Regions from separate parts of the Desulfovibrio subterraneus genome, predicted to be linked through region 2. Evidence: predicted binding sites of a transcription regulator. Region 2 holds the regulator's gene; each other region holds the start of a gene.
What was found. The regulator sigma-54, encoded in region 2, starts transcription at its own class of promoters, with help from an activator protein. The targets are predictions, from matches to a motif close to CTGGCACGGNNNNTGCTT.
Positions count from the first base shown of each region.

Region 1: the regulator sigma-54 is predicted to act here: its motif matches at 7,650-7,667, upstream of HUV30_RS03185 (ammonium transporter).
Region 3: the regulator sigma-54 is predicted to act here: its motif matches at 6,304-6,321, upstream of HUV30_RS17520 (DVU0150 family protein).

Region 1 covers NZ_BLVO01000005.1:46,798-57,058, reverse strand. The annotation lists gene HUV30_RS03220 (anthranilate synthase component I family protein) at 1-887, opposite strand, end outside; gene HUV30_RS03215 (prephenate dehydrogenase/arogenate dehydrogenase family protein) at 1,098-1,901, opposite strand; gene aroA (3-phosphoshikimate 1-carboxyvinyltransferase) at 1,898-3,223, opposite strand; gene pheA (prephenate dehydratase) at 3,239-4,408, opposite strand; gene HUV30_RS03200 (3-dehydroquinate synthase II family protein) at 4,411-5,382, opposite strand; gene HUV30_RS03195 (2-amino-3,7-dideoxy-D-threo-hept-6-ulosonate synthase) at 5,537-6,337, opposite strand; gene HUV30_RS03190 (2-amino-3,7-dideoxy-D-threo-hept-6-ulosonate synthase) at 6,375-7,175, opposite strand; gene HUV30_RS03185 (ammonium transporter) at 7,723-9,096, shown strand; gene HUV30_RS03180 (P-II family nitrogen regulator) at 9,115-9,441, shown strand; gene HUV30_RS03175 (EAL domain-containing protein) at 9,664-10,261, shown strand, end outside.
Region 2 covers NZ_BLVO01000013.1:924,938-935,198, reverse strand. The annotation lists gene HUV30_RS11040 (PTS sugar transporter subunit IIC) at 61-726, opposite strand; gene HUV30_RS11035 (PTS sugar transporter subunit IIB) at 754-1,215, opposite strand; gene HUV30_RS11030 (PTS sugar transporter subunit IIA) at 1,222-1,659, opposite strand; gene rapZ (RNase adapter RapZ) at 1,719-2,609, opposite strand; gene HUV30_RS11020 (PTS sugar transporter subunit IIA) at 2,625-3,074, opposite strand; gene hpf (ribosome hibernation-promoting factor, HPF/YfiA family) at 3,086-3,625, opposite strand; gene rpoN (RNA polymerase factor sigma-54) at 3,730-5,154, opposite strand; gene lptB (LPS export ABC transporter ATP-binding protein) at 5,390-6,112, opposite strand; gene HUV30_RS11000 (LptA/OstA family protein) at 6,118-6,654, opposite strand; gene lptC (LPS export ABC transporter periplasmic protein LptC) at 6,641-7,252, opposite strand; gene HUV30_RS10990 (KdsC family phosphatase) at 7,254-7,775, opposite strand; gene kdsA (3-deoxy-8-phosphooctulonate synthase) at 7,765-8,586, opposite strand; gene pyrG (CTP synthase) at 8,762-10,261, opposite strand, start outside.
Region 3 covers NZ_BLVO01000016.1:732,968-743,228, forward strand. The annotation lists gene HUV30_RS17485 (WbqC family protein) at 1-602, shown strand, start outside; gene HUV30_RS17490 (sulfite exporter TauE/SafE family protein) at 626-1,879, opposite strand; gene HUV30_RS17495 (putative sulfate/molybdate transporter) at 1,928-3,112, opposite strand; gene HUV30_RS17500 (hypothetical protein) at 3,212-4,033, opposite strand; gene HUV30_RS17505 (hypothetical protein) at 4,154-4,408, opposite strand; gene HUV30_RS17510 (hypothetical protein) at 4,478-4,816, opposite strand; gene HUV30_RS17515 (sulfite exporter TauE/SafE family protein) at 4,827-5,876, opposite strand; gene HUV30_RS17520 (DVU0150 family protein) at 5,902-6,189, opposite strand; gene HUV30_RS17525 (sigma 54-interacting transcriptional regulator) at 6,464-9,103, shown strand; gene HUV30_RS17530 (PEP/pyruvate-binding domain-containing protein) at 9,119-10,261, shown strand, end outside.

The sequences.
Region 1 (10,261 bases), on a different contig from region 2:
TCGGCAAGCGCGAGGTCTTCGGTCTCCGAAGCGCCACGGGGACGGGTACCTGCGATGGGACACACCTCCACTTCGCCCTTGCTGCTGCGCACCAGCACTTCAGGGGAAGAACCGATGAGGCTCACACCGGGCAGGCGCATGAAGAACATGTAGGGCGAAGGGTTGATCTGCCGCAGACGACGGTAGAGCACAAAGGGCTCGCCCGAAAACGGCGCCTGAAACCGCGTGGATATGACCACCTGAATGGCCTCGCCCTGCCGGATGAGTTCCTTTACCTTGTCCACGTTGCGCAGATAGGTGGCGCGATCCGGAATGGTGGTTATGGGTCCCACGTCCGGCGGCTCCGCCTTGCGTTCCACAGCGGCACGGTCCATGCGCACGTTCAGGCCGTCTGCCAGCGTGAGCAGGCAGAGCTTGTTGTACAGATGGTCGAACAGCACTATGGTTCCCGGCAGCACAAGGCAGGCTTCCGCACTTTCCGGCGGCAGCACGTTGCGCAGCTTGGGTTCGAACATGCCTGCAGCACCGTAGCCGAAATAGCCGAACAGCCCGCGCGCGATGGGCGGCAGCTTGTCGAACCCTTCTGCTGCCTCAACGGTAACGGCCTTGTTCACGGCGCGGACGCCGTCCATAAAATCCATGCCTTCAAACTGCTTCAGAAAATCCAGTCTCTTGTCGCGCGATGCGACCTCCAGCTTCCCTTCCTTGCAACCCAGACGGAGCAGGAAGTTGAACCCGATCACACTGTAGCGGCCCCAACGGCCATCGACCTCGGCGCTTTCGAGCAGAAAACCCTGCCCTGAGCCCACCAGTCCGAGGAAGAGGCTGATGGGCGTCTGAATATCCGCCGCCAGCCATTGGCCTGTCTGCTTGAGTAATACGTTCATTCGGTTGTCTCCCTGACTTCCTGTGGTGTTTGTATCTGTCCCGCTCCGGTTGCCCGGTGCGGTATCGTGCCTGTTTTCCGCTTTTTCTACTGCCGGACGGCTCCTGATTGCTTGCACCATCTTGCTGCCGCCCTGCTCCGAAACAAAAAAACGCCGCGTTCCGGGAGGAACGCGGCGTTTGAGAACTCTATACTCTATGCCAGTGGTCAGTTAATGACGCACCCCTCCCGTATTGCTGTTCTCACGCCACCACCAAAGAGCGCGCTCTACGAGCACGTTGATGTCGCCACCGGCGGCAATGTTCAGCATGTTACGGAAGGAACGGACGGCATCATGCGAGCTGGGATTGGCTTCAAACAGCCCTTCAAACAGCTCTGCGTCCTCGGTCATCATCTTCTTGGCGGCATCCAGACGACGCTGGAAGGAAGGCGTGAGATACGGAGTGATCTCATCCTTGTGCGCCAGAGTGGCAAGGTAGGAAACGGTGGTGATGAAGTTCAGCCCCTGAATAAGGGCAGCAGCCTCGTCATGCGCTTCCGCAGTGGTACGGAACGGTTCGCAGCCGATGCGGGCGAACAGGTCTTCCACCATGGCCACATGCTTTTCGTCAGTTCCCTCTGCGGGAGTGACGGCAACACGCACCTCGTCCGCCTTCGGATCTGGTCCGAAGAGAGGATGGGTACCCACGATGGGGCCGTTGTAGGCGTGCTGCATCTGGTGCATGGGTTGTACCTTTACCGAAGTTATATCCACAAGTACCTGCGGAGACTGGAGTATGCTGCCTATCTGGTGCAATACCGTGACAAAGGCTGCCGCAGGAATGCACAGCAGTACCACACTCGCCCCTGACAGTCCAGCTGAAAGTGACGTATTTGTCAAAGGCTGGTCAATTTCAGCTACGTCATACCCTGCGGCCTTGAAACGGGTGCAGAGCATCCGGCCCATGCGGCCGTTGGAACCTATGACGGCAACTTTGCCGCCGCTAAAGTCACTTTCAAAGCCACCCTCACTCATGCCGACACCTTGGCCCATTTGCGCCAGAAACCCGGAAAGGATTTGGCAACGCACTTGGGGTCGTCCAGTTCCACCTGCACACCTGCAAAGCAGAGCAGGGAAAGGCTCATGGCCATGCGGTGATCGTTGTAAGCCTCAAACACCGTTCCCGCCGGAGCCTTGATGGACTCACGACCGGCAGGATGCACGGTAAGGCCATCTTCATGCACGTCCACCTTGATACCCGCCTTGGCAAGCTGCGCGGCAGGACCGGCAAGGCGGTCGCATTCCTTGATGCGCAGATGCCCCACGTTGGTCACGGTGGTGGGGCCTTCCGCATAGGCGGCCACAGCCGCCACGGTGGGTACGATATCCGGACAGTCGCCCATATCCACGGTAATACCCTTGAGACGGGAAGGATGCACGGTCACGGCGTCGGGTTCGATATCCACCTTGGCGCCCATGTCCTGAAGAATCTTCAGCATGGCCTTGTCGCCCTGCAGCGAATCGGCACGCAGGCCGGAAATGCGCACGGGATTCGGGCCCACGGCACCGGCACCGAGGAAGTAGGATGCGTTGGACCAGTCGCCTTCCACACGGTAGTCACCGGCATGGTAGAAGCCCGGCTTCACCACAAAACGCGTCTTGCCCGGAACGACATTACGGATGGTGCGCCAGTCCTTTTCCACCCACTGACCGTCTTCCAGCATTTCCACGCGGAACTTGTGGCCGAATTCTTCCATGGCTTTCAGGGTGAGGCCTACATAGGGCCAGCTCACAACCTTCTTGCCGGTCACGTTGATGGTCAGGGTCTTGCCCAAAGGGCCAGCCATGAGCAGGCCGGAAAGGTACTGGCTGGATTCGTCCATGCCGATGTTCACCTCGCCGCCGGGCATGCCGTCGGTATCGATGATCAGAGGCGGATAGCCTGCCTTGCCTTCCCATTCCACACCGACATTGAGCATACGCAGCGCCATGACCAGCTCGCCGATGGGCCGCTCGTGCATGCGGGGAGCACCATGAATGCGGAAGCGTCCGAGGCCCGCCGCAACAATGGCCGTCATCAGACGGCAGGTAGTGCCGGATTCCGCCACATAACATGAAACAGGCTCATCCCTTCCACCGGCCGGAGTTCCGGCCACGCCGCTGATGGCGTACAGACCGTCGCCCAGACGTTCAATGCGCGAACCGCACGCCTGCATGATCTCCATGGTCCGCTTCAGGTCGTCGCTTTCCAGCACATTGGCAAGACGCGATTCGCCCACACCCAGCGCCGCACCTATCACCATGCGGTGCGACACCGACTTGGACGCCGGTGCTTCAATTTCAATCACCTTGCTCATGACATTTTCCTTCAGCTACTTCACGCTTTCCGTCTTCGGCACGGACTGCAGATTCTTTTCGTCCACCCGCGCAGCCACATCAATATAGGGACCGGAGGGATAACTGCCCAGAATGCGCAGGGACTGGCAGTGCCCGCGCAGCTCCTCAAGTAACGCCTTGTACTGTTCGTCAGAGAGATCGGACTCCACGTCCACAAAAAAGACGTAGCGCCATTTTTCGCCCCGCATGGGACGCGATTCCAGCTTTTTCATGTTCAGGCCTTCAATGGCCATTACCTGCAGCACGCTCACCAGTGACCCGGGCTTGTCCGGTACGGAGAACAGCAGCGAGGTCTTGTCGCGCCCTTCTCCGTCCGAGGGCTTGGGCCCGATAATCACAAAGCGGGTCCAGTTGTCGGGCATGTTCTCAATGCCGCGGGCCAGTATGTTCAGATCAAGCAGATCTGCCAGTTTGCCGTGGCCTATGGCAGCCGCGCCCTTTTCATCACGCACCCGCCGTGCTGCGGCCGCCGTGCTTTCAGTCGGCACTATCTGCGCATTGGGCAGGTTCGCCCGCAGCCAGCTGCCGCACTGCCCCAGAGGCTGGGGATGCGAATACACGGTGGTTATCGCCGCAAGCGACCGTTCCCGCGTGAGCAGGCTGTGGCTTATGCGGCAATAGAGTTCTGCCTGAATGTGCAGCTCAAAATCGAGAAACAGGTCGAGACTCTGCCCCACGGTGCCTTCCAGCGAATTTTCGAGCGGAATGACACCCAACTCGCACTCGCGGGAATGCACGGCGCGAAACACCTCGTGCAGGTTCTTCTGGGGCAGGTATTCGACGGATTTGCCGAGATATTCCACTCCGGCAAAGTAGGAGAAGGTTCCTTCCGGCCCGAGGTAGGCCACCCGTTGCGGGCGCTGCAGAGCGCGGGAAGAGGAGAATATTTCACGGTAGATGGAACTGAGATGCTCGTGGGGAATGGGACCGGCATTACCGCGCCGCAGGTTCTCAAGCACTTCCTTTTCGCGGAAGGGTTTGAAGATCACATCCTGCGTTCCGCGCTTGAGCTGCCCCACTTCAAGACTCAGCGAGGCGCGGTGGTTCAGCAGTTTGAGTATCTGCTGGTCCGTGTCGTCAATCTCGCTGCGCACTTCCAGCATGCGCGGGTTATCTTCAGTCTTGTCGGATTTGGAACCGGGCATGGCTAGCCTTCCTTGATCTCTTCCTGAATACGCATGCCGAAATGGCGGCCTGCCGCGTCAGTTCGCACCAGAATCTCGTCGCCTTCCTTCAGAACAACCACGCTGACCGGAGAACCGTCCTTGCGCACCACGCGGATGGTTTCCGCATTCTGCAAGAATACCGCGCCTTCCACGCCGCCGACCTTTGCCTTGATGAGCAGCATGGGCCGGACCTCAGTCTTGCAGCGTCCGATGGTCGCCAGCGAGGTGGAGCCGTCGTGGTTCACGATGAGCACTTCGTCGCCGGAGGCGAGTTCTTCAAGATAGGTGGTGCGGTCGCCGGGCATGACCGCATAGGCGTGCACGGCTCCGGCGTTGATGCGGAAGGGACGCGCGGCCACGTATTCGTTGCGCTCGGTTTCCGCATTGACGAGAAAGGTGAAGGCGCTGGAATTACCCACCAGCATGCCCTGCCCTGTCTTCAGCACGGACATGGTGTCCACGCACACACGGTGCCCCAGGCCCACATTCTGCACGCTGGTGACGGTGGCGGACACCAGATCAAGCGTGCCCTGCGACAATTTGAGTTCGGCCACGATCTGCTTCAGCTCCTCCACGCCTTCGGGGAGCACCACCACGGCGTTGACTCCACGTTCAAGAATGCCCGCCGCCAGTTTTGCTTCCGCCAGCGTGGCCACTTCCACGGTCACATTGTCGGACTGGGCCAGCAGGTTTTCAATGGGAATGATCTCCCAGCCGCGTGCAATGGCCACATTCTCACCCTTGGCAAGGCGGGCCGTTGCCTCTTCCTCGTCCTTTTTGGAATCAAAGACGATAACGGGCATGGCCTCTTCGGCAATCACAGTGCAACGGGCAAGGCTTTCCACTTTCTTCACGTCGCCGGCTGCGACGATGATGGCATCCACGCCGGACTCCAGAGCAAGCGTAATGTGCTCTTTGTTGAACGGGACGCTCTTGAACAATACCTTTTTCATGATTTTTCCAATTTTGTAAAAACTAGACAACTCTCCGGATAATTTGGATTTTTGCTCTCTGCCAAAGGTGCCGACCGCTGCTCTGCGCACAAGAAGTGCCTCATGCCCGGTGAAAACGCGTTGGCAGAGGGCAAAAAGCCCATTCTCCGGAGGTCTAATCTTCGCCGACTATTGCAATGGCTTGTTCAACATCCCAATCTTCGTGGACAACGCCGCGAAGCGCCTTGACCAGTTGCGGAGTACGCTTGTGCTGGAAAATATTGCGACCTACGGAAAGGCCGGAACCGCCGGCACGCACGGAATCGTGCACCATCTGAATGAACTCGCGGGTGGAATCCATCTTGGGGCCACCCGCGATAACCACGGGAACGCAGGTGGAATCGACCACGCGGGAGAAGGTATCCATATCGCCGGTGTAGGGCACCTTGACGATGTCGGCCCCCAGCTCCACGGCCACGCGGGCGCAGTGGGCAACCACTTCGGGGTCGAACTGGTTCTGAATCTTGGGGCCGCGGGCGTACATCATTGCCAGCAGCGGGATACCCCAGTCGGAAGCCTGCGCAGCCACGCGGCCAAGGTCGGCCAGCATTTCGCGTTCGGTTTCATCACCAAGGTTCACATGCACGGAAACACCGTCCGCACCGTGCTTTATGGCGTCTTCTACCGAGGCGGTTAGGGTCTTTGCATTGGGGGTGGGAGACATGGAGGTGGAACTGGAAAGGTGCACGATAAGACCAACGTCCTTGCCGCCTTCGCGGTGTCCGCAGCGTACAAGGCCCTTGTGCATGAGCACCGCGTCAACACCGCCCTCGGCAATGCTGTTCACGGTCTCGCGCATGTCCACCAGTCCTTCGATGGGGCCGACAGTCACGCCATGGTCCAGGGGCACGATGATGGTGCGGCTGGTAAGACGGTTGAAGATACGCTCCATTCTGATCTTTTTGCCAATATGCATCTGAAATCCCTCGTAATATACGGTTTCACGCTGGCGGCTATTTGCCGTTCAGCACGTCCATGGCCTGATCTACGGTCCAGTCGCTTTGCACCACACCATGCAGGGCGGCCACAAGCAGGTCGGGGCGGGCATGCTGGAACACGTTGCGTCCCATGGAGAGCCCTGCGCCTCCGGCCTTGACGGAATCGTGCACCATTTCAAGCAGTGCGCGATCCGAATCCATCTTCGGGCCACCTGCGATAACAACCGGCACGCAGCAAGCTTCGCACACGCCGGCAAAAGAGTCCATATCGCCGGTATAATTAACCTTAACCACATCCGCGCCAAGCTCCATGCCCACGCGTGCGCAGTGGCCTACAATCTCGGGATCAAATTCATTTTTCACTTTCGGACCGCGGGCATACATCATGGCCAGAACCGGCATGCCCCACTCCACCGCGCGGGAGGTAATCTTGCCCAGATCCTCCAGCATATAGCGTTCGGTCTCGTCGCCAAGGTTCACGTGAACAGATACCGCATCCGCGCCAAGGCGCAGAGCGTCTTCCACGGTGCCGACCAGCGACTTGGCGTTGGGCAGCGTGGCAATGGATGTGCTGGCGGAAAGATGCACGATGAGTCCCACGTCCTTGCCGTATCCGCGATGGGTACAGCGGGGAAGTCCCTTGTGCATGAGAACGGCGTTTGCGCCGCCTTCTGCCACCTTGTTCACGGTTCCGGGCAGGTCAACGAGGCCGTAGATGGGGCCAACGGTAACGCCGTGATCCATGGGTACAATGATGGTTCTGCCAGTATTGCGGTTGAAGATGCGCTCCAGACGAACGCTTTTTCCAAGCAACATATGCGCCTCCTGATGATGTTTGGCCCTTGCGGCGAAGCGACGGCAAACAAAAAAGGGCCGCCGGCTTTCGCCCGCGGCCCTTGTCTTGTACCCTTTCCCTAGTCCTGTTTCTTCAGTCGGTTAGGCACGATCAAGCTCACCACGGGCTTTTCCATAGCTAAAGTAATACCAAAAGTAGAACTCGGTATTAAAGCAGAAGGTAAAGCTGTTGGTGAAATTGGTCATGTCTGGAAACAGTCCTTTTCGATCCGGTAGTGGATCAGTTTCGCGCAACATAGGTGAGAGCACCACCACTGTCAACACCGAAAAGAACATTTTTGCGATTTCCCGTTCTTTCCATTTTTTCGTAGATTCACAATTATGTTAAAACACCCATGTTATATTTATACAGAATTGTCAAATTAAGTGTTTTTGCAGACACCCTGAAAATCCCGTTTTTCACTCTTATTCAACAAATTCAGCCTATTAATCAAAATGGCACGCAAGATGCTTTATCTGCTGCAAACGATACGGGAACAGGGTGTTTACCCACGATAAGGAGGATTCCATGCATTCGAAGAGAATTTCACAGTTGCGGAAGCTGCTCCCCGCTCTGGGGGGAACTGCAGCACTCACTCTGCTCCTCAGCACCACGGCCATGGCAGAAGACGCCCCCGCCATGCTGACGCAGGACAATGCGAACATCATGTGGACGCTTCTTGCAGCCATTCTGGTCATGTTCATGCAGGCAGGGTTTGCCCTGGTGGAGTGCGGCTTCACCCGCGCAAAGAACGCGAGCAACATTCTGATGAAGAACGTTCTGGACTTCGCGGCGGGCTCCATCATCTTCTTCTTTCTCGGCTACGGCCTGATGTTCGGTACCGACATCGGCGGCTTCATCGGCATGAGCAACTTTGCCATGGGCTCCGGCAGCGGTGTGGACGCCGCAGGACAGTGGGACCTGACCTTCTGGTTCTTCCAGTCCGTGTTTGCGGCCACTGCGGCCACCATCGTATCCGGCGGCATTGCGGAACGTACCAAGTTCCCGGCCTACATTGTGGCCAGCATACTTGTTACGGCCATCATCTACCCCGTTTCCGGCCACTGGGCATGGGGCGGACTCACCGGTAACAGCGGCTGGCTGGGGGACATGGGCTTTGCAGACTTTGCAGGCTCCACCGTGGTTCACTCCGTGGGCGGCTGGGTTGCCCTTGCAGGTGCCATGATCGTCGGACCCCGTACCGGCAAGTACGCCGCAGACGGTACCCCCAAGGCCATTCCCGGTCACAACATTCCGCTGGCAGCGCTTGGCGTGTTCATCCTCTGGTTCGGCTGGTTCGGGTTCAACCCCGGTTCCACCACCGTGGCTGACGGCACCATCGGTTACATTGCAGTAAACACCAGCCTTGCCGGTTGCGCAGGTACCCTGGGTGCCATGATGACCGCCTGGTTCCGCTACGGCAAGCCTGATACTTCCATGACCCTTAACGGCGCACTGGCAGGTCTCGTGGGCATCACCGCAGGCTGCTACGAAGTGGCCCCCACCGGCGCAGTTGTCATCGGCCTTCTGGCAGGTATTCTGGTAGTGCTCTCGGTTGAATTCATCGACCGCGTGCTCAAGATCGACGATCCGGTCGGCGCAGTTTCCGTGCACGGTGTATGTGGCGCATTCGGTACCATCATGACCGGCCTGCTCGCCCACCCCAAGTACGGCACCATCACCGGTCTGTTCTACGGCGGCGGTTTCGGTCAGACCATGACCCAGATCATCGGCGTGGCAGCTACCTTCGCCTGGGCATTCGGCATGGGTTACATCGTCTTCGCAAGCATCAAGGCCGTCATGGGTCTGCGTGTAAGCCGTGAAGAAGAACTCAAGGGTCTGGACATCTGCGAACATGGTTCCGAAGCATACAACGGCTTCCAGATCTTCACCGTGGAATAGGCAGGGAGGAATAATACAATGAAACTCATCATCGCATACATCAGACCCGAAATGCTTACCCCGGTAAAGCAGGCTCTGTACGCCAAGGGTATTTACGCCCTCTCCGTAACCAACATCCTCGGAAGCGGCCAGCAGAAGGGATATACGGAAACCTACCGCGGCGTTGTCATGGAAGTGAACCTGCTCAAGAAAGTGCGTATTGAGCTGGCCATTACCGAAGACAAGCTGGAAGGCGCCCTTGAAGCCATCCAGTCCGGTGCCCGCACCGGCAAGGAAGGCGACGGTGTCATCTTCGTACAGGACATTGCAAAGACCATCCGGGTTCGTACCGGAGAGGTAAAATAGACAGCTCGCTCCCGGGGGTCCCACCCACCCCCGGAGCAATCTCCCTGCACCCGCGGGAGAAAGCGCGCTCCATACCGATGCCGGACCGGCCCTCACCGCCACCCATTGGGCCGGTCCGGCCCCTTGAAAACAAAACCGGACCACTCGCTGTAATCGTCACGCGGCCCGGTTACGAGTCCACCTGTTCCACGTTGTACGCCGCACAACGTTCCGGATCTCCCCATGAGCTACACACTCAATATTGAAACTCTCATCTTCAACCGCCAGATCATGACGCATTTTCAGCCTCTGGTCTCCGTGAGGCAGGGAGTCGTCATAGGATACGAGGCCCTGAGCAGAGGCACGGTGGGCAACGGCGAACTGCTCATTCCGCCTGACACGCTGTTCACACTGGCAGAGCTGAGCGGTTTAAGCCTGCAGCTGGACAGGGCATGCAGGGAAATGGCCTTTACCCGGTTTGCTCCGCTGCACAAACAGCACAAAGAGCAATTGCTGTTCGTCAATGTGGACGCATCGCTGCTGACCGAAAGCGTGGTCGGCTCCGGCCACATTGAAATGCTGGCCCGTTCGCACGGCATAAATCCGGCCAACGTGGTCATAGAAATCATCGAGTCGCACGTGCAGGATACGGCAGCCCTGATGCGCTTCATCAACCGCCACCGCGCCCTCGGCTTTCTCATCGCGCTGGACGACGTGGGCGCAGGACACTCGAACCTTGAACGCATTGCCTCCATCAAGCCGGAGGTCATCAAGATAGACCGTTTTCTCATCAGCAACATTCATACGGAATTCTACAAGCAGGAAGTGGTGAACTCGCTCA
Region 2 (10,261 bases):
CTGAAAGCCTGCCAAGTGGGTCTAGAGGGTCGGCATGATTTTTTTTGAAAAAACAGACGATCAGGCGCTCCCGATGAGCACGACGCAGACGAGACACAGCAGAAAAACCACATAGGAACGTCGCACACGAAGGGACATAACGCCGCCGATACCGGCCGCGAACCACAAATGCATCCACCCTAATCCGCTAATGGCCGGCAGGTGGCCAAGATACCACGACAATCCCCTGATCGTGAGAATAAGCACAAGCTGGCAAACGCAGAAGAAAAGAATATGCATGATAAAGCTCTGTGCCAGAGACTGCATGAGCACCCTGCCCGGCACGCTGTCTTCAGCATCCTTTCTGCCCCAATGGATAATGCGGTTATACCCGGCATTCTGCAACTTGCGCTGCCAGTACTCAATACGGGAAGCTAACAGCGCAGCGGGCATGCTGACCAGAATGGGTAAGGCCAGCATGGTTGCATCCTGAATGTTGAAATAGCTGGAAACACCGAGTGTCAGCAGCATGGGGGCCACGGCATTGGGAGGGATGTAGGTACCGGCAGGAAAGAGATCGAGCCAGATAAGCTCAAAGAATATGGACACGTGAATGGCCAGCGTCCACTCTCCTGTGACTATGCCCCAGATGAAGCCAGCTGCAAGAGGACGCTCAAAAAAGCCCAGATTCAGCGCAAAGCGCAGTACTGAAGAGAAGGCAAAAAAAAAGCGAGAGGAGCCATCCAGATTACGGTATTGAACAGATTATCCATCCTACCACCCCTTTATCTGGACCGGATCATTGGGGACACAGCGGAAATCAAGTTCAACGCTGCGTTTGCTGAAATAACGAAGACACACCTCATCTTCTTCGGTAACGGCAACATGCGCACACAGCTGCTTCTTTCCCGGGGAATAGTGCAGGTTTCCGATGTTCAGCACGGTAAAGGAAAAGCCGTTATCCAGAATACGGCGCGCATCACTGCAGTTGGCAACCAGAACAAGAGTATCCTGCATGTCGCCTGCATGCTTGCGTGCATACTCTGCCAGAGCATTCACATGAATGAAATCAGCATGAATACGCCCCGGTACGGCCAGAGAAGCAATCTGCTGCTGCAGATCGTCCGCTGCCATTTCGTCGTTGACGACGAGCAGGCGTTTTGCGCGGGTGTAGGGCAACCAGGTTTCGATGACTTGCCCGTGTATGAGCCTGTTGTCTATGCGAACCCACTGCATGCCGAGTTACCCGTTTTTGACTTTCCGGCGAAGAACCGCGCCCGCAACGACAATACCTTTGTCGCCCGAGGCTTTGGCTTCGTCCGCAAGAGTGTGCAGATCCATTTTTCGACAACCGAAAACCTTGAGCAGCATGGGCAGATTCACGCCCGTGACCACTTCTACGTTTCCGGCACTGAGAAGGGAAAGGCTCAGGTTGGTCGGCGTTCCGCCGAACATGTCGGTGAGAATGAGAACTCCCCTGCCCTTATCCACACGGGCGACCGTTTCTTTGAGTCTGGCAACCGTTTCGGCAACTTCTGAAGTCCCGTCCACGCTGACAGTGCCGCAGTCGTCCTGCGAACCAAGTATGACTTCCGCTGCACGCAGCAAGGCGGAACCGTAATCGGCGTGGGTTACTATCACCACGCCAACAGGAGCAACGTCTGTAATGGGTTCAGTCATTAGGGTACTATTCTCCACCGGCGGAAATATAAATCTGCGAAGAGTGCAATCTTTTGAAGCTAAACCAGCTCCATATGCCGGTGTTCAATAGATACAGCAAAATCAAAGTTTTTCAAAGCCTCAAATAGCGCCTCGGCTGCGGCGACCGATCTGTGCCTGCCGCCCGTGCATCCTATGGCGACCGTGGCGCGATAACGCCCTTCACCCTCCATCTGGGTGAGTGTGAAGTGCAGAAATTCGGTCAGCCTTTCCAGATACTCTTTCCCGACGCCTGCCCCGAGCACGTACTGCGAAATGGCCGGGTCCTTACCCGACAGCGGGCGCAGTTCAGGCTCGTGATACGGGTTGGGAAGAAAGCGCAGGTCAAACACCATGTCCGCTTCGGCAGGTGTGCCGTACTTGAAGCCGAAGGTCAGCAGATGCACGCGCATGCTGCGCCTGTTGCCTTCCAGAATGGTCCATTTCTGCTGGATGATGCGCCGGATGTCATGAATGGAATAGTCGGACGTGTCTATGACAAGGTCTGCCATTGCACGCACAGGCTCCAACAACCTGCGCTCCGTCTCCATAGCCTGTTCAAGCCCAAGGCCTCCGCTTTCGAGCGGATGGGGGCGGCGGGTTTCCTTGTAGCGCCGCACGATGACATCGGGCCGCGCTTCCATGAAAATGATCGCCGGGGCAAGCCCCTTTTCGCGCATGGCCTGCAGAATGGCATCAAAACCACTGTCGAACTCAATGTGACGCAGGTCCATGCCGAGCACCAGCCCGCGATACTTGGCGAGGCTCCGCTCATCAAGAATGGAAACCATCTGCAGCGCAAGCGTAACGGGAAGACCGTCGATGGTGTAATATCGAAGATCCTCGAACACTCTGAGCACGGTACTCTTGCCACCGCCGGATAAACCGGTGACCACAAGAATGGGAAATGAGGGAGCTACAGGAGAGTCCATGTTTGACAGGCTCTATCAGGCGTTGCCAAGCAACTGCCAGAGTTCTTCGGTACCGGAAGCGGTAAGGATGGCGCTTCTGAATTCCTTGTCCTTTAACAGACGGGATATCTGCGCCAGAATGCGCAGATGTACACCTGCAACCTGTTCGGGAGCAAGGACCAGAAAAAAGATGTTACAGAGCTTGAAGTCCAGAGCCTCGAAGTCTACGCCCTTTATGCTGCGGCCCGCAACAAGGATAATGCGGTCGAGAGAGTCCAGCTTGCCATGAGGAATGGCAATTCCGTCTCCGATGCCCGTGGTGCCGAGGCTTTCACGTTCTTTCAAAACAGACAGAACTCGTTCCCTATCCAGAGAAGGATAAACCTCAACAACACGCTCAACGAGCTCCGCCAGCACCTCTTCCTTGGTGCTGGCGGTAAGCTCGGGCAGAATCATTTCTTTATCCAGGTAATCACCCAGTTTCATTTTTCAGCGTCCTAGATGGTAGGATCGATGAGACCGAAGTCTCCGTTTTCGCGGCGGTAGATGACATTGACGCGCTCGGTTTCCGCGTTCAGAAACACAAGGAACTCGAAATTAAGCGAGTCAAGCTGCAGTGCAGCCTCGTCAATTCCCATCGGCTTGGGCGTGAAGTGGTCGGTCCCGACGATGGTGCGCTCGCGGCCGGCAGCAGTGTCCGCATAGCTGAACACGTCTTCGCGCAGAGCCAGTTCCGCACCTCTGCGATGGTCCTTGTTCTTTTCGGAATGCTTCTTCACCTGCGAAGCAAGCTTGTCGAACACAAGGTCAACAGTGGCGTACATGTCCTCGGACTTTTCATTGGCAGACAGATTCAGACCGTCCGCAACCAGCGTCACATCAATCTTGTGACGGTAGTTATCCACGCTCATTCCAACCTGCATTTCGGACTTGCCGTGTGCAGTCAGGAACTTGCCAAGCTTTTCAAAACGACGGCGGGCATACTTCTTGAGATGGTCGGAAGGCTCGAAGTTCTTGAATGTGAATGCGATGTTCATATATGCCTCCTTGGAGTGTTCAGGAGACTGCATGTGCAGTCATGCCTCTGGCGTCTGTGGTTTGCATCCTGACCGCCCATGGCGTTGCAGGAAGCCCCCCTCCGTTAAAAAGCGGACTTCCGCTTGGACGATGAGGGGATGTCCATAGCTGTACGATACTTCGCAACGGTTCTGCGGGCAATATTCAATTGTAATTTTTCTTTGAGAATTTCACCGATTCGCTCATCACTCAGGGGACGCTTGGAATTTTCCTCGCTGATCAGCTGCTTGATGAGCGCTTTGACGCTCTCCGAGCCCACAGAACTGCCATCATCCATGCCGATGGCACTGTTAAAGAAGAACTTGAGTTCAAAAATACCATGAGGGGTTGCCACGTACTTGCTGGTGGTAATTCGGCTCACCGTGGACTCGTGCATACCGATATCGTCTGCAATGTCCTTGAGAATCAGAGGCTTTAAAGCCGTGACACCCTCTTCAAAAAATCCGCGCTGATATTTTACGATACTCTCCATAACCTTGTAGAGTGTGCGCTGCCTCTGATGCAGGCTCTTTATGAGCCAGGACGCAGAACGCATTTTCTCCTGGAAGTAGTCCTTGTCAGGTCCGGAAACCTGAGGAAGGGTATCAATAATATCACTCAGCTGAAGACTGGGCAACCCGTCGTCGTTTAAAATGATGACAAATTCGCCGTCATACTTGTGCACGAACACGTCCGGAGCCACATAATGCGGTTCACTGGTGCCGAAACTGGCACCCGGCATGGGGTCCAGCGTCTGGATAAGCTCAAGATATTCCCTGAGGTCATCCATATTGATCCGGAACTTGCGGCACAGGGGCTTATAGCGGCGTTTCTCCAGATCTTCCAGATGATCACGTACCAATTCGACAAGCACGGGGTCACGATCGTAGCCAAGCACCTCTATCTGAACGAGCAGACATTCCTGAGGAGAACGGGCGGCCACACCGACAGGGTCGAAACGCTGAACCCTGTGCAGCATCTCTTCCACCTCTTCCACCTCGGCACCGGCCATTTCAGCCATTTCCTGCACTGAAGCATGCAGATAACCGTTGGAACCTATGTTGCCGATAATGATTTCGCCGATGCCCTGCTGGCGTTCGGTCACCCGGGAAAGGGTCAATTGCCAGAAGAGGTGGCCGTCAAGTGAAGGGCGTGAAGATAAGCGGGCTTCGAAGGAAGAACCTTCTTCAGGGATTTCGGTTTCGCGGGAGGCAACTTGTTTGGTGGTGCTTGAAAAATCGCCGAGATAGTCTTCCCAGTCGGCATTGGAGGCCAGTTCCTTGTCATATCCTTCCTGAGCCTCGGATCGAAGTTCAGCCTTTTCCGTAGCATCTGCCGGAACCAGCGATTCAGGGGATTCTTCAAGAAACGGATTCTCGAGCAGTTCCTGCTGAACAGTCTCCATGAGTTCAAGACGGGACAATTGCAGCAGTTTGATTGCCTGCTGCAATTGGGGAGTCATGACCAATTGCTGAGAGAGCTTTAGTTGCTGACGGAGTTCAAGTGCCATACGTGATGCTATCCGGAGAAGTTACCCCGCGCAGGAACCTGCGGCAGGTAAGATCGGTTTGCGTTATGAAAAGCCACCCCTATCAAGAAGCATTCCAAAATTTCTATATACGAGTCCTTTTTGCCATACAAGCAAGAACCATGCAACAAAGAAAAGCCCGAAAATCGGGCTTTTGCGGCATAGAAGAATCTCTTCTCGATATTTTTTAGAGAGTTGCCAGAGAAAAGCATCAACCTTACAAAGAGAAACCTTCTCCCAGATAGACGCGTCGCGCTTTGGGATCGTTAACAATCTGAGCCGGTGTTCCGTTGAGGATGATCTGCCCTTCGAAGACAAGGTACGCCCTGTCGCAGATATTGAGTGTTTCCCTGACGTTGTGGTCAGAAATGAGTACGCCGATACCCCTGTCGCTCAGGCCGCGGATAATGGCCTGAATATCATCCACTGCCAGCGGATCGATGCCGGCAAAGGGCTCATCAAGCAGGATAAAGCGGGGCTTGCGGATGAGGGCGCGGGCAATTTCGAGACGGCGGCGTTCACCACCGGAAAGGTGCATGGCCATGGAATCGGCAATATGCGTGATGCGAAATTCTTCGAGCAAGGTGTCGGCACGCTTGTTCTGCTGAGCCTTGGACATGTCCGTGTGCTCAAGAATGAGTTCGAGATTCTGGCGCACGGTCAGCTTGCGGAACACCGAGCTTTCCTGGGGAAGGTAGCTCAATCCCACGCGGGCGCGCTCGTGGAGCGGCCAGTCGGTGATCTCGCTGCCGTCATACTTCACGATGCCGCTTGTGGGCTTCACCATGCCGATCAGCATGTAGAAGGTTGTGGTCTTGCCGGCACCGTTGGGCCCGAGAAGTCCCACCACTTCCCCCTGCTTCATACTCAGGGAAATGCCGCGCACTACCTCTCGTTTTCCATACACCTTATGCAGTGTCTCTGCTTCAAGAAACGACATGCTGCCTACTTCTTGGTGCGCTTGGGAGCGGAGAAAAGAGCCTCTACGGGAAGAGCGGAAGAGCCGATCACTTCGCTCTTGTTTTCCTTCACGTAGAAATTGATGATATCACCCTGAATGCTGTTGGGGCCGTCCGTGAGAACCGGAGAACCTTCCATGACCAGAATGCCGGTGCCAAGATTATATGTGGCTTTCTGGCAGTTGCCGGTCTTGCCGTCGGTCATTTTCACGCGCACATCGCCCTCGGCGATGATCTTGTCGATCTGGCCGGGGTCCATGGCGGAATCATCTTCACTCTTTGTTTTTGCCTTGGCGTCGTCTGCCGTAAGCAGAATGACAATTTTCTTGGACCAGAGCTGGGCATCGGGGTGTGTCACATGCACATTCCCCTCAAAAGTAACTTTCTGCCCTGTTGCATCATAAGATAGCTTGTCGGAGGTAACCTTGATGGGAACCATTTCGCCTTCCTGCGCGGTATGCACCACTCCGGCGAAAAGCATTACGAGGCAAAAGGCCATAAGCCAGCGGCTAATGCGAAGCATCCTTGATTTCTCCTTCCGCTAAATCATCCAGGCGTTGACGGACCAGCATTTCGACTGAAACGTCCTTTTCCGCCCGAACGAGGTTTTCGTTAAGATACCAGGTCACGTTGGTTGCGTTGCCAAACAGATCCGGACCGTCAAAATGGGCAACTCCGGGCATGTTAAGAGTGTGACTGGTGCCGTTGTAGATAATCAGGTTGGTACGTATGTAGCCGCCATCGCGTTCAATTTCAACATTTTCCCACAACCGGGCAACTCTGGCCTGCTGATTGACCACTCCGCGTGCGGAACGCACCACCAGTTCCTGTTTGTCCGGCTTCAGAATATAGGTAATCACGGGGTCGGAAACCTGGACCACGCCTTCCTTCTGATCGTACCATGCTCCCTTGGCTTTGAGGCGCCACAGCTCTTCGCCGTGCTCACCCTGCTGAAGCTCTATGCCTTTCAGCGTCAGGTCCACCACGTTTTCCGGGCCGTGCTGTTCCTTTTGCACAACCTGACGGATTTCGTTCACCGCCTTGTCGGTCGCAAAATTTATGACAACCGCCCCGGCAACGCCGATAAGTACCGCACCTATCAAAAAATAGCGCTTGCGCATTCTATACGTTCCAGCGGCTCATGGCCTGTTCAAGCTTGCCCTGCGCCTTGAGAATAAAACGGATAACCTCGCGCACCGCCCCTTCCCCGCCACGCGCCTGCGTCACGAGTAGAGCGATATCCTTGGTTTCCGGCTGCGCATTGGCCACGGCCACGGGCAACCCTACGGCACGCATGGGGCCAAGGTCTACCCAGTCGTCGCCGACGTAGGCCATGTGCTCAAAGGATACGCCGTATTTGGACCGGATAATCTCAAGGCACTCCATCTTGTCGAGGAAGCCTGCAAAATAATCATCAATACCCAGAGAGGCAATGCGGGACTTCACGGCCTCGGAATCCAGACCGGTAATGACGGCCACGGGAATGCCCGCCTTCTGCACAACCTTGATGCCAAGGCCATCCTGCACATTGAACCTTTTGGAGACGTTGCCCTCGGAATCGTAGTACAGGCCGCCGTCAGTGAGCACGCCGTCGCAATCCAGCACGATCACCTTGATATCTTTGGCTACCTGCTCAGCATGCATAATCTATGTTCCATATGGTGGAGAGGTCTTTGAGTAGCGGAGCAAGCTTTTCCAGCGGCCAGCTGTTGGGGCCGTCGCAAAGAGCCTTGTCCGGATCGGGGTGGCATTCGAGGAATACACCATTTACCCCTGCGGCAACGGCAGCGCGGGCCAGCTTGGGAACGTACTGCCTGTCTCCGCCCGAGCAACCGCCCTGCCCGCCCGGCAGCTGAACCGAATGGGTGGCGTCAAAAACAACGGGGACACCGAACGACTGCATGATGGGGAGGGAGCGGAAATCGACAACAAGATTATTATACCCGAACGAGGCTCCCCGTTCTGTCAGCAGGATACAACGGTTGCCCGTGGAGAAAAGCTTGTCCAGTGCGGGCTTCATGTCCCATGGGGCCACGAACTGCCCTTTCTTTACGTTGATTATGCGGCCGGTCTGCGCTGCTGCAAGAAGCAGGCTTGTCTGACGGCAGAGAAAGGCGGGAATCTGCAGAATATCAGCCACTTCAGCAACAGGAGCCGCCTGTTCCGGTTCATGTATGTCGGTTACGACCGGCAGACCTGTTTCTTCCTTGATACGGGCGAGCCACTCAAGCCCCTTGGAAATGCCGGGCCCTCTGAAACTGCTCAGGGAGGTTCTGTTCGCCTTGTCATAAGAGCTTTTGAAAACGGCGGTCAGGCCGCAGGCTGAAGCAGCTTCCTTCACCGCATGGGCGGTTTCCAGAGCCAGTTCGAAGCTTTCAAGTGCGCAGGGGCCTGCGAACACAAAGGGGCCGGAAACGAACGAATCGTACAATGGCTTAGCTAACTGTGCGTACATGCTGAAATTACTATCCTGTTTAGCGTCAAGATCACAAGATCAAATACCTACCGCAATCATGCCTTGAAAGAAAGCACAAAATCGGGGGCACACAAGTGTGAGCCCCCGATCGAACCTCTTAGGAATAGGCAGGAATGTCCACCGGCAGTTTTCCGGTGTCAGGCAGCACCGGCAGTTACGCCTTGTTCTTCTTGGAAGCCTTGATGAACTCGCGAAACAGCGGGTGCGGGTTCATCGGAGTGGACTTGAATTCCGGATGGAACTGGCAGCCGAGGAACCAGGGATGCTCCTTGATTTCCACGATTTCAACCAACTCACCATCGGGAGACAGCCCGGAGAACACCAGTCCGGCCTCTTCAAGGCGCTGGAAGTAGGCCTTGTTGAATTCGAAACGATGACGGTGGCGTTCTTCAATGTTCTCAACATTGTAAGCGCGGATGGCATTGGTTTCGGGCTTGAGCACGCAGGGGTAAGTTCCCAGACGCATGGTGCCACCCTTGTCGCTTCTTTCGTCACGCTTTTCAGTAGCCTGGCGGCGGAAATCGTACCATTCGGTCATCAGGTAGATAACCTTGTCCTTGGCCATTTCATCAAATTCTTCAGAAGTGGCGCCTTCAAGACCCAGCACATTGCGGGAGTACTCGATAACCGCAAGCTGCATACCAAGGCAGATGCCGAAGAAGGGAATCTTGTTTTCACGGGCATGGCGGATGGCGATAATCTTGCCTTCCACACCGCGGAGGCCGAAGCCGCCGGGCACGAGGATGCCGTCGAGATCCTTGAGCATCTTCTTGACGTTGTGGGTGGTTATCTCTTCCGAGTTCACATACTCGAGCTCCACCTTCACCTTGTTGGCAAGGCCGCCGTGCACCAATGCTTCGTGCAGGCTCTTGTACGCTTCCTTGAGGTCCACGTACTTGCCCACAATACCTATGCGCACAGTGCCCACAGGATTGTTAAAGGTATGGATGAGCTTCTGCCATGCGGCAAGATCCGCATTCTTGGCAGGAAGGCGCAGCATGATGGCAACCTTCTGATCCAGCCCTTCTTCATAGAAGCACAGCGGCACTTCATAGATATTCTTTACGTCCTGCGCGGAGAACACGGCATCGTGATCAACATTGCAGAACAGTGCGATCTTGCGCTTCAGGTCGCTGTTGATGGGCTCTTCACAACGGCAGATGATGATGTCGGGCTGAATGCCGATGGAACGCAGTTCCTTTACGCTGTGCTGGGTGGGCTTGGTCTTGTGCTCACCGGCAGCGCGCAGATAGGGCACCAGCGTAAGGTGGATGTACATGCAGTGCTCACGGCCGAGGTCGCTGCGCAGCTGGCGGATTGCTTCAAGGAAGGGTTGCCCTTCAATGTCACCCACGGTGCCGCCGATTTCAACAATGGCTACATCAAGGTCGTCGCTGGCAAGGTCGAGGATGCACTTCTTGATCTCGTCGGTGATGTGCGGGATGACCTGCACGGTGCCGCCGAGGTAGTCGCCACGGCGTTCCTTGGTGATGACCCGGTAGTAAACGGAGCCGGAGGTGCAGTTGTTCTTCTGGCTCATGGGCACATTGAGGAAACGCTCATAATGCCCGAGGTCAAGGTCGGTCTCGGCACCGTCGTCGGTAACGTAAACTTCGCCGTGCTGGAAGGGGTTCATGGTACCGGGGTCAACGTT
Region 3 (10,261 bases), on a different contig from region 2:
ACTCGCCAAGCGATTGGGAGAATCGTAATAAAATAAAAACCCCTTTGGGTGCGCAGTGGGTTACCGTTCCAGTTAAAAACTCTGGTCACGGAATGCGAATTTTTGATACAGAGATTGAGAATAAGCACAACTGGAGATCGAAAATACTCAAGACGTTGCGCCAGAATTACTCTAAGGCGCCTTTTTACACTTACTGTATGCCATATTTGGAAGAATGTTTTTCTCAGGATTGGTATAAGCTTGTTGATTTGAATATGCATTTGATCGACTTTGCTTGTCGTACTTTAGATATTTCATGCGAATTTGTATTTTCATCTGAACTGAATGTGGATGGTTCTGGTGAGGCTTTGTTGATCAATTTATGTAAAAATCTTGGTGCAGATAAGTACATTTCTGGTTCTCTTGGTCGTAATTATATCACGAAGAGAAATTGGGATGATGAGGGTATAGAGCTGTGTTATCATGATTTTGAGCCATATGAGTATCCCCAAATCTACGGTGAATTTCTCCCGTGGCTTTGTTTTGTCGATTTGTTTATGAATTGCGGGCCAAAGAGTAAGGACTATTTTTTTAAGAACTTAGGTGAAATAACCCCAGCATAAAAGGCCATTTTGCCCTTACTCTGTTACACTTCCCGCAGCATATGAACACGACCGATAAGGGTTGAGAGTACCCATATGCAGAATATGCTGATGGCACCGTAAAAGGCATAGTTTCCGGCGCGGGCCAGCATTGTGGCTGTCATGTCGGAGAGTGTGAGCATGTCCATGGCCTGCATTTTCAGTGGCAGATCAAACAGGCGGTTCAGAAAACCGGCCAGAATGGCTATGGCGTAAAAGCCTCTTATGTAGGTGCCTTTCACCACGCGGGTAGTCATGGCGCCGAGCTGGATGCCGAGCAGGGAGCCTATGAGCATACCCACGGCCAGCGTGTAGAAGACGAATCCATAGGCAGCGTACTGCGTTATGGAAGCATACCCCGCCGTGAAGATGATCTGCAGGATGTCAGTGCCCACCGTGGTGAGGCTGGAAACACCCAGAACGTACACGTAGAGCGGAAAGGTGAGAAACCCGCCCGCAACGCCGAGCAGGGTGGCGATGAAGCCCACAATGGCCCCGCAGCAGGCGACAAACCATGCCGAAATGCGCTTGCCGCCGTCGAAGAGGTCTTCGTCAAAGGCAACCATGGGGGGCAGGTTGATGGCCTGCAGGCTCATCGGCAGGCTGGGTTCATTGGTCTGTGCGCCCGTTCCGGCCGTCATGCGCAGGCGTATGAAATCAAACAGGGCATAGCTGCCGAGAAAACCGAGCAGCAGAACATACATGATGTTGATGAACAGATCGCTCAGGGCCGGGTCGGCACTGTAGAGCGCTCTGTTTATGCTGCCCCCTGCGGAAACACCCGCAATGGACCCCGCCAGCATGGCAAGGGCCAGCCGCACATTCACGTTACCGAGCTTTCTGTGCACTATGGTGCCCATGATGGCCTTGGCGAAGATGTGGAACAGGTCGGTGCCCACGGCGATTATGCCCTTCACGCCAATACTCATGAGTGCAGGCGTGATGATGAACCCACCCCCCGCCCCGATGCAGCCGGTGATCAGGCCGGAGCAGAGCCCTATGACTATGGCGAGGCAGAATATGCCCGGCGTAAAGTACATGGGGCTGTAAGAAAGCGTTCCTCCCAGCGTTTCCGGTCCCTCAAAACCGGCCTCGGCAACGGAAAGCCCGATAACCGGCAGCAGCAGAAGAAAGAGCGCAGCCCGTGCTCTTGGCGTTTTTAGTATGGAAGAAGCCAGCTCACGCTCGCGCTGTGCATACATCCGCGAAGCCGCTTTGAGCGTGGTGATTATTCCTGACATAGAAACAGTTCTGGGCATGTCGTCCATCTCCTTGTCGTCCATCTCCTTATCTGCCGTGCGACGGGGCTATACCGAAATTACCCCTCGTTCCATGAGCCATGCCACCAGTATGCCGCACAGAAACGCCACCGTAAGGTTGAAGGTGAGGGTGCAGGCAACCATGAGGAATATGGTGAACAGGTGGCCGCGGGTTTCCATGTCGCGCATGGCAAGGCACAGTTCAATGCCTGCAAAGAGCAGCATGGTGCCGAGAACGGCAACGGGGATGATGCGCACCACGTCAAACATGCCCTGTCCGGCAAGCAGGGGCAGCATCAGGAATATGCCTCCGATCATGAGGTTGCTTGCGCCGGTTCGCGCACCGAACCGGTAGTGCGCAGCCAGACCCCCCGCACCGTGGCACATGGGCATGCCACCGAGCAGCGCGCCGCCCAGACAGGCCAAGCCCATGCTGGTGCACAGCGCGCGCGGGGTGTTGCGGGCAGCACCTTCCGGATAGTACTTGTTCGCAAGGTCGGCGTTGGCGAATACGGCATTGCCAATCGTCATGGGCAGCTGTGGCAGCACCATGGCAGGCAGGGCGATGATGAAGTCGGAGAGCCCCGGCAGGCCGTGGGGCAGCAGGGCGGGCAGGCTGGGGCTGAAAGAGATGGAGTGCTCGCCGAAAATCAGGCCGAAGATGATGCCGCAGACAATGGTCACCAGCGCGCCGGGGAATCGCTTGCTGTCAATAAGCCCCAGCAGAAGGAAGAGGCTGATTACGCCGAGCACCAAACTCCAGGGGATGCCTGCAAGGGAACCCATGCCGAGCCATGGCTCGGAAAGCTTGGCCTGCAGGGGCGATATCCCGGCAATGAATCGCACTCCCTGCAAGGCCAGCAGCAGGCCGGTGGAAACCTGCACTCCGCGGATAACTTCCTTGGGGACAATGCGTTGCAGTCGCTTTGCCCCGTCAAACCATGCGATGAGCAGAAGCAGTATGGCCATCCAGATGCCGGCCGCATGAACGACAGTAGCCGTGGCACCTGTGGCCACGGCATACGCACCGATGGTCTTCATGGGCTGAACGGCAATGGGCGTGCCGTAGTAGTGACCTGCGATCAGATAGAAGAGTCCGACGCCTACAAAGAGCCCCATGGCGTCCAACCCGTTTACAGCGATCATGCCGACCGAAAGGGGCAGCAGTGTTCCAAGATCGCCAATAGCCCCGGCCAGTTCAGTACGTGTGAAGCGCATGCGGATGCTTTGCATGGGTGTCTCCGGCAGTCCCGGTTCAAGGCCGGAGGTTGCTGAAGCCTCCGGCCGTGAGGTGGTTATGGCTTTCAGGCCAACGCGTATGAGGAAATTTGTCTAATTCGTACCGTCGCTTTGGGGGCGTCCGCTTCCGGGAATATTGATGCTGACAAGGTAAGATGCCTTGATCCGCACGTCCGGTCCCACGGATGCCATGGTGCTTGTGTCATATACGTCGCGGGCTTCTATCGTGCCCATGTAGTTGCCGCTAGGGTCGAGCAGCGAGAGCAGCGAGCCTTGGTGCACCCCGTGCCGCTTGCCCAGATTAAAGGCAATCTCCCATCCCTTTCCTTCCCGCGCCATTTTGAAGATGGTGCTCATGCCTTTGGCCTGCAAAGCCTCTTCCTGAAGGATGGAGGCCTTGTACGAGTAGTAGAGAAGCAGCAGGCAGCAGGGGAAGACCATCAGGGTGATGATCCATGGTTTGAAGCCGAACAACCGTTCGGAGAAGGTCTCCATGTCCGCACGCATGTCGGTTTCGTTTTCAAAGATCCGTATGGCGACGCGTGAAGTTCCTTCGCCGACAGCAACTCCCTTTTGGTGAACGGTAATGTGGTAGGTTCCGGCGCGGGTGTCGTCCGTTACCTGATACGTACCCCGCCACATGCGGCCGGAAAGTTCCTGAATCACCAGTGAGCCGGAAACATTGTCGGTTTCATAGAGAATGTTCTCGGCAAGTGCCTTTGGGTCGTTCTGCATGCCGGCAAGGCGTTCAAGTTCGGGTCCCGAGGAATCCAGATCTCCGCTGACGAGTATGGGGGCTCCGCGCAATCCCCGTACCACCTTCCCTCTGTCACCGATGGCGGTGCACGAATCAAGAAGAGAGAAAGCCAGCAGGGAGAAAGTGAGTATGGCTGCAAGGCGGAGAGATCTGTCCATGGGATGTTCCTTTGTTGTTTGGGCTTCTTTGGGCGGGTTAGCGCCTGATCTGCCGGTGAATGGCAGCGCCTGCGGTCAGGCCGATGAATACGGCCAGCATGATGAGCATATATACCATGGCTAAGCCCCCAGTTCCTTGGTCAGTCCGTGTTCTTCCATGGGATCGAAGGTGCTTTCCTGACCCTTGCCGAATCTGCGGATGAGATGGCGGCAGGTGAAGAAGGTGGCAAGCATCACGGGAACGTAGAGCTTGAGAAAGGTGTAGGGCATGGTTTCCGGGTCGCCGTGGCTGTAGTAGATGCAGAAGGCAAGCTCAGCCAGCAGCAGAATGTCCATGGTGATAAGGGTAACGCGTTGCTTCGTGTTCAGGCTCATAAGATTTCTCCTTGTGAGGTGCCGGGATGGTAGGGACATCCCGGCACCTTCCGGGGGGTGGTATGCAGACTACTTTTTCATCAGGTCTTGCTTGGAAACATTCATGACCTTGATGGCGCTGCGCTTGTCACCTTCGACCTTGTAGGCGATGCGGACGATGTCGCCGGGCTCGGGGTGCATGCCCACCTTGGCCTTGGATACGTCGTAGATGTTGATGATGCCGGTTGCGCCACCGTACTTCTGGCCTTCAGTGAAGTGCGTGTCATATTCTTCAATCACCAGCTGCTTTTCCTGCTGGTTGAAGCTTTTGCAGATGCCCTGGCTCACTTCCGCAGCGTAGGTGACGGAATGGATGGCGAAGATGCTGAGAACTGTGAGCATGGCAAGTAACAGGCGTGCGGTTTTCATATCTGTTCCCCTAGGCCGCATGGGCCTTGTTTTCGCGGTTCTTCTTGGCGCGCAGTTCAGCTGCGGCTCCGGTGAACATAACCTTGATGATGTAGAGACATATCAGGGAGATGGTGCCGAGAATCAGAATGGCGGAAGGCATGTCGTACTTGAACTGCTTGAGGATGATGGAGATCATGCAGCACAGCACTGCGATGCCGAATGCCACGCGGATGCCGTAACCCTTGGAGTACTTGGTCGCCACGGTGCCGATCTGCGCGCCGATGGCTGCGCCGGTGAGCATTACGAATACTGCGACCAGTTCAATGCGGCCCTTGAGCGCGAAGGTAAAGGCGCCGTACAGACCGGAGATCATAACTTCAAAGAGGTCGGTGCCAACTGCGATATGGGTGGGGCAGCCGATCAGGTATACGAGGGCGGGCATGCGGAGCAGGCCGCCGCCGATGCCGAGGAAGCCGGCCAGAATACCGGTGGCAAGGCTCACGAGAATGGGCAGCCATGCGGAACAGGTGAAGCCGGAAGCCTTGAAGTGAACCATCGGGGGAATATTGATGCGGTGCAGGGTCTTGTACCAGGTAATACCTTCTGCGCCGCGGTCGGTCACGTCGCCCATCTTGCTCTTCTTCACAGCCTTTGCGTAGTCATAGAAGACCATCCAGCTGATGAGCGCGAGGAAGACAACGTATACCCAGCGGACAACCGAACCGACGAGGCCGATACGCTCCAGCCACATGACGAGCTGGGCGCCTATTTCGATACCGACCATGGTACCTACCAGCATTACCATGCCTAGTTTGTAGTCCACGTTACCGAACTTGGAGTGGCGGATGGTGGAGATCATGGACTTGCCGGCGATGTGGGCAATGTCCGTACCGATGGCGAATGCCATGGGGAAGCCGATGATGTTGAGGCCGGGGGTAACCATCCATGCACCACCCATGCCGAAGAAGCCGCCGATAACGCCCACCGAGAAGCCGATGAGAACCAGCGCAGGCCACAGTACTTTCACGCCCGCGATGGGCATGTACATATACAACCAGTCTGCTGCGAACATTTCCATGGTATTTTCCTTCTACTCGCGGTGGTTAATGTTCCACAATCTTGCGGGATGTGAGGTCAAGGCCGGTGCGGCTGAGCAGGAAGTCCATGAGCACGCCGAGGAAGCAGCCGTATACGGCGGTGAGTATTACTGCCCACGTGGCATTCATGGTCGGGTTCGTATTATACAGGTCCGCAAAATAGCGGAGAATGCCGGAATCGATAACCCGGGTGTCTGCCACCACCACGAGATCCGCTGCTTTGCCGGCAGCTGCATGTGCCAGAGCGGGAAGTGCCGCTACCATGGATACGGCAAGAGCCATAATCCGCTTCATGTTCCGTCTCATAAGAACTCCTCCAGTTTTCCGTTGCATTGAAAATTTCAGCTGTTTCAGTCTGCGGCTCCCCCACCGGAGCGGACTTGGTTGCCGCGCAATTGCAAGTGTTTAGAGCAAGAGGTGGGCCATTGCGCGAAGTGGTTGACGAAGCTGGCTGAAATGTGTGAATATTTTTTTGTGAAAAAGGTCACAGACTGATTTTGGAAAAATGGCGTTGCGCGGATATGCGCGGGTGTGCGCGGAAAATGCGTTGGTTTTGCGGGAGAAGTTCATGAGCATAGTGAGCAGAAGAAATTCCCATTCACTGAGTGTGCCGTTTCTGGCCGGTTTCAGGCAGGCGTCTCTGCGCACCCGTCTTCTGGTGATTCTGGTGCCGCTCATCGCCCTTGTTCTGGCTGTGACCGGAATCGTCTCCTATCTCGTGACCTACGATTATGTGACCATCGCATTGCGCAGAAACGCAATGGTGCACAACCTGGCAACAGCTGAAGCCTTGCGCAATGTGCTTGAAGAAAGTCGCAAAGATGTGAGTATTGTTGCTCAGCAGGGTCTTGCGCGAGATGGGATGCGCGATTATTTATCGCGCAAAGCAGAGGCTGGCGGCGGCAGGTACCTTGCCGCAGGCATGGTCAGAAAGGATGGCGGCTGCACGCTGATGATGTCCACCGCCAAGGGGGGCTTTGTCGATATTCCGGAGGCCGAAGCGGAGGATATGAAGCCTTCGCCCCACTCCATCCTCCAGCGCGTGCGGCACCTGCCGGATGGGCATGTCTGGCTCTCCGAGGTGATGACCATGCGGTTCACCGATCCGGAAAGCCCGGATATGACAGGCAGGCTTGAGATTCCGGCCGTCATGCTGGCTGCGGTGAGCGATGTTGCGGGCGAGCGCCTTGTCTATTTTGTTGTGCTGGATGCCCGTATCCTCCGCAATGTCCTTTCGCTTTACGGTTCTGAAAAGTCGCCCATCAGGGCCTTTGTCCGCACGCAGGAAGTCCGCTACAGCTATCTTTTCAACATGTCCGGGTGGATTTTGTTCCAGTCGGAATCTGTCGATACTCCCGATGTTCCCCTTTCTACCTACCTTGCCAGGTCTTCCAAGGTTGGCACGCTTGGCCTGCCCGAACTGGATTGCGCCTTCCGCCCCGAGGCGGACGACCGCTTCTGGCACATGCTCGGCGAAGTACGGCAGGGGCGGCAGGGCGTGCTTGAAGACCTGCGCCCGCCATATCTGACCGAAACCATGAAGGAGATTGCCACTGCCTATGCGCCGGTTTCCTTCCGTCCGGCACCGGATGCTGCTCCCTATATATGGGGTGGAATAGCCTACTATGATGTGAGCCGCCTGACTGTTGCGGCCGGCTACAAGCATATCGACATCATGTTCATTGTGGTGATTGCAGCCTGTGTGCTGGCAACGCTGCTTATCTATTTCGTTTCCGGCATGCTTACCCGCTCACTGCGGGGGATCACCCGCGCGGCAGAGGCCATGCACGATACGGGCGATCTTGGCCCCATTAACGTGGCCGCACAGGGGTATGAAGCCCGCATGCTGGAGAAGGCCATCAATTCCATGCTGAAGCGCATGCGGGCGCAACTGGACGAGATACAGTGCAAAGATAACGCCATCCGCGCGGTGGGCATGAAGGAAGCCGTGCCGCTGGAAACCTTTTTCATCCGGCCCTCCGAGCTTGCAGAACGGGTGCCGCAGATCATAGGCGGCGGTGCAACGCTCGATGCTTTGCGCCGCAATATCCTTAAAGCCGCTCAGGTGGACGTGGATGTGCTTATCGTGGGCGAGACCGGCACCGGCAAGCAGCTGACCGCAGAGGCAATACATTGCAACAGCGTCCGCGCTGAATATCCTTTCATCTCAATCAATTGCGGCGAGCTTGATGAAAATCTGCTCATAGATACCCTTTTCGGGCATGTGAAAGGTGCGTTCACCGAGGCAAGAAACGACCGTCCCGGTGCGTTCCGTGAAGCGGATGGCGGTACTCTTTTCCTCGATGAAATCCAGCTTGCGTCGCCCAAGGTACAGCAGTCCCTGCTGCGTGCGCTGGCCATGCGGGTTATCAAGCCGCTTGGCAGCGACAGGGAGGTGCCGGTCAATGTGCGCGTCATTGCCGCGACAAACGTTGATCTGCGTGCCCTGTTTGCAGACGGGCGGTTTCGTGAAGACCTTTACTTCCGGCTCAATGTCATCACCATTGCCACGCCCCCGTTGCGCAATCATCCGGAAAATATCCTGCCCATTGCCGCGTACTATCTGTGCGAAGCAGGAAAACAGGCGGGCAGGGAATCGCTGGCGCTCAGCCGCGGGGCCGTGGAAAAGCTCATGGCCTACCGGTGGCCGGGCAATATCCGCGAACTGAAAAATGCCATTATCCGCGCAGCAGTCATGACCAATCATGACGTTATTCAGGCGGATTGCCTGCTCCTTGACGGGCGGGAGGAAAACTGGACTACGCCGGATGCTGACCGCGCAAACGAAGGTGGAGGACATGAAGCATCATGGATGACTTCCTCCCCGTCTTCTTCCGCGTCTGCCAACTCGTCAGCCAACGCGTCTTCCTCCGGCGTTGCTTCCGAAGCCCTGTCCGGTGCAGCCTCTGCGGAGACCGACAGGCAATCACACCGGCCTTCCTATGCGGAGAGCAGCGCAGCACGCGAACCCGCACCCGAAGTTCTTCGCGAACCAGAGGGGCTGAACCCGCGGCAGCAGCTTGCATGGCGCATTCTTGCCCGCAAGGGAACGATCACACGACGGGAGTATGAAGAGGCCGTGGAGGGTGACATTGCTCCGCGCACAGCATTGTATGATCTGCAGGATATGGTCAGGCGGCAGGTAGTTGAACGTGTGGGCAGCGGCCCGGGAACCGTGTATCGCCTCAAGAGGCCCCCGTCGCGGTAACGCAAGGAAGGTATCATGCGCAGTCTTTCGTCCATGTTGTCACGGCTGTTCGGCAGGGGAACCCCTGCAGGAGCGACAAACGAACAGGCTGCGGACCTGTTCGGCAGACGCTACAACGCTTTTCGCGACCTTCTGGAATCCAACTCCGAGCTGCTCGGCATTATCAGCGGGCTGCAGGAGATGCTGGACGGCGAGACCGTATTTGGCCGTCCCTTCATATCCACTCAGACTTCCCGTCTGCTATTCCATGCCACGCGCATGGTTTCCAGCCTCGATACGCTTTCGGGCGGCCGCTATCCCGACCTGGCCGTGGCGCTTGCCCGCATCCGCGGTGAGATGGATGCGCTGGTCACGCAGCCGCGCCACAGCGGTGCCACTCCCTATGTATTGCCCCTGTCGCAGCTTTCACGCCTTGCGCTCGATACGGTGGGGGCAAAGGCGGCAAACCTTGGTGAACTGAAACGGCTTGGCCTGCCTGTGCCGGAAGGCTTTGCCGTGAGCACGGCAGGGTTTGACGCCTTCATGGGTCACGAAGGCCTGCTCGACGATATTCTCCGCAGGGCGCGGGAAATCATGCCGGACGATCCTGCCTCCATCCGCGAGGCTTCCGACGATATTCAGAAAATTGTGATGCAGAGTGCGCTGCCTGCCGATCTTGAGCAGGCTCTTGCCGAGGCATGGGCATCCCTTGCGGCCAGAGGTGTTACCCGTTGTGCCATGCGCAGCAGTGCCGTAGGCGAGGACGGCGAGCTTTCCTATGCCGGACAGTATGCCACAGTGCTCAACGTGGATGGCGCATCCATGGTGGAAACGTACCGGCAGGTTGTGGCCAGCCTGTTCTCTGAACGGGCCATAACCTACCGGCTGTTCATGGGCGAGCCGCTGGAAGCCTCGGCCATGAGCGTGCTGTGTCTGGAGATGGTGGATGCCGTGGCAGGGGGCGTGCTCTATACCCGCAATCCCGTGCCATTTGCCGAGGGCGAGGAGCACATGGTGCTGGACGCCGTTTGGGGGCTGGGGGCCTACGCCGTGGACGGCGAGGTGACGCCGGACAGGTTTGTGCTTTCGCATGATGACCCGCCCCGTCTTCTCTCCTCAGCCGTGGCGGACAAGCTCCGGCAGCTGCTCATGAATCCCGAGGGCGGCGTCACCCCCGCC